2 regions of the Martinezella sp. CNPSo 3732 genome follow, and region 2 is predicted to be linked to the other one. Evidence: predicted binding sites of a transcription regulator. Region 2 holds the regulator's gene; the other holds the start of a gene.

Region 1 (2,400 bases), on a different contig from region 2:
CATTCTCAAGGATGTCCGTAAAAGCTACGGCGGCATCGACGCAATCAAGGGCGTGTCGCTCGATATCGCCGATGGCGAACTTGTCGTCCTGGTCGGACCTTCCGGCTGCGGCAAGTCCACGCTCCTGCGCATGATCGCGGGCCTTGAAGCCATTACATCAGGCGAAATCAATATTGGCGGCCGTATCGTCAATCGCCTGGAACCCTCAGAGCGCGACATCGCGATGGTCTTTCAGAACTATGCGCTTTATCCGCACATGACCGTGCGTCAGAATCTGGCATATGGCCTGAAGAACAGGAATGTCCCAGCAGCCGAAATAAACCAGCGCATCCAGTCTGCAGCACGATCGCTTGAAATCGAACCGTTCCTCGATCGCAAACCACGGCAACTCTCCGGCGGTCAGCGGCAACGCGTAGCGATGGGCCGCGCCATTGTGCGCGAGCCGGCGGCGTTCCTGTTCGACGAGCCGCTCTCCAATCTCGATGCCAAGCTGCGGGTGCAGATGCGTGTCGAGATCAGACGGCTGCAACGATCTCTCGCGACCACGAGCGTCTATGTCACCCATGACCAGATGGAGGCCATGACGCTGGCCGATCGCCTGGTCGTCTTGAATGGCGGGCGGATCGAACAGGTCGGCACACCTATCGAACTCTATGAACGACCCGCCACCACCTTCGTTGCGACCTTCATAGGCTCGCCTTCGATGAATCTTCTAAAACCTACCGAAAACGGCACAATTGCGCTTTCGCCTGGCGGCCGCCTTAGCGGCGCTAACACGACGATCGGCGTCCGGCCCGAGGATCTTCACCTGGCCGACGGCGGAAGCGATGCGGCGTTCAGCGCAAAAGTGCGTGTCCAGGCGGTGGAGCTTGTTGGGGCGGAAAGCTATGTCTACGGTGCCCTGGCGGACGGCCAAACCATCGTCTTTCGAGTTTCGGGGCGGTCCCGGATCGCAATGGACACCGAATGCGTGGTTGCCGCTTCTGCCGGGAGCCTGCATTTCTTCGATGGTCACGGGAACCGATTAGACCCCGTATAAGCAGTTCAAATCTTGTGATGCGCTGTCAGAGAGCGTCGTTTTGCGGATGCCTCGGCTTTCCATGTCAGGCTCCGTCATTTATGACGGATTTGTGACAACACCTGTTTGGAGTGCCGAAAGTGAACTGGTTTCGTAGACTGATGCCGAGAGAAGACCGTTTTTTTGATCTTTTCTCTCGACATTCGCGCGCGGTCGTCAGCGCGGCGGAAGCTCTGAACGCTTTGCTGGCCGGCAAAAACACTGAGCAGCACTGCCAGCGTATCATTGAGCTCGAAAACGAGGCCGATGACATCACGCGCGAAGTTCTGCTTGCCACTCGGCGCAGCTTCATCACGCCGTTTGACCGTGGCGACATCAAGGATCTCATCATGTCAATGGACGATGCGATCGACATGATGCATAAGACGGTCAAGACGATCCGGCTGTTCGAGCAGGACAGTTTTGATCCTGGCATGCAGGAAATGGGCAAAGTGATCGTCGAGGCGGCAAAATTGGTAGCCGAGGCAATCCCTCTCCTTGATCGCATGAGTGCCAACTCGTCTCGCCTCAGCGCGCTCACCGAAGAGGTCGTAAAAGTCGAGGGGCGCTCCGATGAACTACACGATCAAGGTCTAAAAGATCTTTTTCGCCGGCATGGCGCCACCAACCCAATGGCCTACATCATCGGCAGCGAGATCTTCGGTGAATTGGAGAAGGTCGTCGACCGTTTCGAGGATGTCGCCAATGAAATCAGCGGCATCGTAATCGAGAACGTCTGATGGAGGCCACTCTCGCTTTCCCATTGCTGGTGTGCCTCATCGCGGTGGCATTGTTCTTCGATTTTTTGAATGGGCTGCACGATGCCGCCAATTCAATTGCCACCATCGTCTCGACAAGGGTCCTGCGACCGCAATATGCGGTGTTATGGGCCGCATTCTTCAATTTCATCGCTTTCCTGTTCTTCGGGCTCCACGTCGCCGAAACCCTCGGCACCGGCATTATCGATCCTAACATCGTCACGCCACAGGTCATCTTCGCCGCCCTGATGGGGGCGATCATATGGAATATCGTGACCTGGGTACTCGGCATTCCATCAAGCTCGTCGCATGCTCTGGTCGGCGGCCTCGTCGGTGCTGGCGTGGCGAAGATCGGCGTGGATGCCATTGTTTGGTCCGGCCTGCTGAAGACGGCCGGCGCCATCGTCATGTCGCCACTGCTTGGCTTCGTACTCGCGCTCTTCCTCGTCCTATGCGTGACATGGATATTCGTTCGCCAGACGCCTTTCGCCGTCGATAGCACCTTCCGCGTCCTGCAATTCGCCTCCGCCTCGCTCTATTCCCTTGGCCACGGCGGAAACGACGCCCAGAAGACGATGGGCATCA
Region 2 (2,400 bases):
CGTACGCGCGCTGGTCAACAGCGACGCTGCCTTGGCCCAGAAAGTCATCTCCGATGACGTCGTTCTTGACCATGCCGAGCGCGAAGTCGGCGACAAGGCGATCGTCACCATTGCTCGCCGTCAGCCGATGGCAGCGGACCTTCGTGAAATCATGGGCTCGATCCGCATCGCCTCCGATCTGGAGCGCGTCGGCGATCTCGGCAAGAACACCGCAAAGCGCGTCATCGCTGTGCAGGGCACCGGTGTCCCCCGCCGTCTCGCCCGCGGCATCGAGCATCTCTCCGAACTGGCTTTGAGCCAGCTCAAGGAAGTTCTCGATGTCTACGCGACCCGCTCGCCCGACAAGGCCGTGTCGATCCGCGAACGTGACGAGGAAATCGACGCCATGTACACCTCGCTCTTCCGCGAGATGCTGACCTACATGATGGAAGATCCGCGCAACATCACCACCTGCACGCATCTTCTCTTCTGCGCCAAGAACATCGAGCGCATCGGCGACCACGCCACCAATATCGCCGAGACGATCTATTACATGGCGACAGGTGCTCAGCCGGAAGGCGAACGCCCGAAGGACGATACCGCCAATACCGTCGGCGCAGTGACGGAATAATCTGGAAGCGAAGAAAGGAGACCATAGGCGCATGGTTCCGAGAGTTGCTGTTGTAGAAGACGAGGAAGCGCTCAGCGTTCTGCTGCGCTACAATCTTGAGGCCGAAGGCTTCGAGGTCGACACGATCCTCAGAGGCGATGAGGCCGAGCTGCGTCTCCAGGAGCGCATCCCCGATCTCCTGATCCTCGACTGGATGCTCCCCGGCGTATCGGGCATCGAGCTCTGCCGCCGGCTGCGTATGCGGCCGGAGACGGAGCGACTGCCGATCATCATGCTGACGGCCCGCGGCGAGGAAAGCGAGCGCGTGCGTGGGCTTTCGACCGGCGCGGACGATTATGTCGTCAAGCCGTTCTCGACGCCGGAGCTGATGGCTCGCGTCAAGGCGATGCTGCGGCGTGCCCGCCCGGAGGTTCTCTCCACGGTGCTGCGCTGCGGCGATATCGAGCTGGACCGCGAAACCCATCGCGTCCACCGCAAGAGCCGCGAAGTACGGCTGGGGCCGACGGAATTCCGCCTGCTGGAATTCCTGATGTCCTCGCCCGGCCGCGTCTTCTCGCGCTCGCAGCTGCTCGACGGCGTATGGGGTCACGATATCTACGTCGACGAACGCACCGTCGACGTCCATGTCGGCCGCCTGCGCAAGGCGCTCAATTTCTCCAATATGCAGGATGTCATCCGCACCGTTCGCGGCGCGGGCTATTCCATGGAAGCCTGAGCGGCTTGCCGCTCGGGTATCACTAAAGCATGTCGCCCAAAAGTGCGTAGCGGTTTTGCGAGAACGACATGCGCCAGACGGAAAACCTAAAGCACAGGAAGCGAATCTGAAAGATCGTGACGTGCTTTAAATAGCGGCGGAAATAGAAAAACGGGCCTCGAGGGCCCGTTTCTCATTGTCTTGCTGTGGCTTTCAGCCGTTGTTACGACGGCGGTCATGCACCGGCTGGTATGCCATGCGCTGATGATAGGTGCAGTAGGGCGAAGAATCTGGGCTGTCATTGCCGCAGAAGTGGAAGTCGTCCTTCAGCGGGTCGCCGACCGGCCACTTGCAGGTGCGCTCCGTCAGTTCCGTCAGGCCGAGGCGGCGGGAGATCGGAACGACGACGTTCGATGCCGGACGATACTGGATTTCATTGACGGAATCGATCTCGATCTCTTCCTTCAGCATGGTTGCGCCCTGCTGGCGGGCGACGACCGTGCGGGTAGCAACGCGCGATCCGTAGGTCGCGGCGCGGGGTGCAGCTGCGCTGCGCTTCGGCGTGCGCGCTGCGGTTGCCGTGCCGCCCGCCTTCGCTCGGCCGGGAAGGTTCAGGCGGTGCACCTTGCCGATGACGGCATTACGGCTCACGCCACCGAGCTGCGCAGCGATCTGGCTGGCGCTCAACCCTTCGGACCATAGCTTTTTCAGCTTCTCGACGCGTTCGTCTGTCCAATTCATGCCCTGTCTCCGCTGTCGCGTTTCCGATGGCAGAATCCCTCACCATTGCCTCGCATGGGAACGAGGCGCGAAACGCTCTAAAATTGTGGTGACTAGTTCCGCCGCATGCAGTCTAGCAATTGCTTTTTAACCTAGTGTGAGGCTGACTCCGTGACAAGAGTCGCGAGAATCTTGAGGAATCGATTTCGAGGTTTTCCCCAACTTGCTGCCCAGGCGTGGCATTTCTGCAATAGGCGCCGCCGAACCTATCTCTTTTGCCCGCAAGCGTTATCTCGCACCTGCTAAAACGCCAGTTTTGTTGACATCGCGATGCAAAACATCAATAGTGCCCAGGCCGCCGCAAGGCGGCATTTTT

The links. Region 2 encodes PhoB, which activates phosphate uptake and scavenging genes when phosphate is short. Its sites were predicted from a motif close to TGTCATNNANCTGTCAT; they were not measured.
Region 1: AC13RM_RS02415 (DUF47 family protein) is a predicted target of PhoB. The motif match lies at 1,120-1,136, and genes of this name have one in related genera.

Annotation. Positions count from the first base shown of each region.
Region 1 is NZ_JBXSOO010000001.1:538,326-540,725, forward strand. It holds gene AC13RM_RS02410 (sn-glycerol-3-phosphate import ATP-binding protein UgpC) at 1-1,039, shown strand, start outside; gene AC13RM_RS02415 (DUF47 family protein) at 1,180-1,797, shown strand; gene AC13RM_RS02420 (inorganic phosphate transporter) at 1,797-2,400, shown strand, end outside.
Region 2 is NZ_JBXSOO010000021.1:99,739-102,138, reverse strand. It holds gene phoU (phosphate signaling complex protein PhoU) at 1-610, shown strand, start outside; gene phoB (phosphate regulon transcriptional regulator PhoB) at 642-1,325, shown strand; gene AC13RM_RS26400 (GcrA family cell cycle regulator) at 1,518-2,045, opposite strand.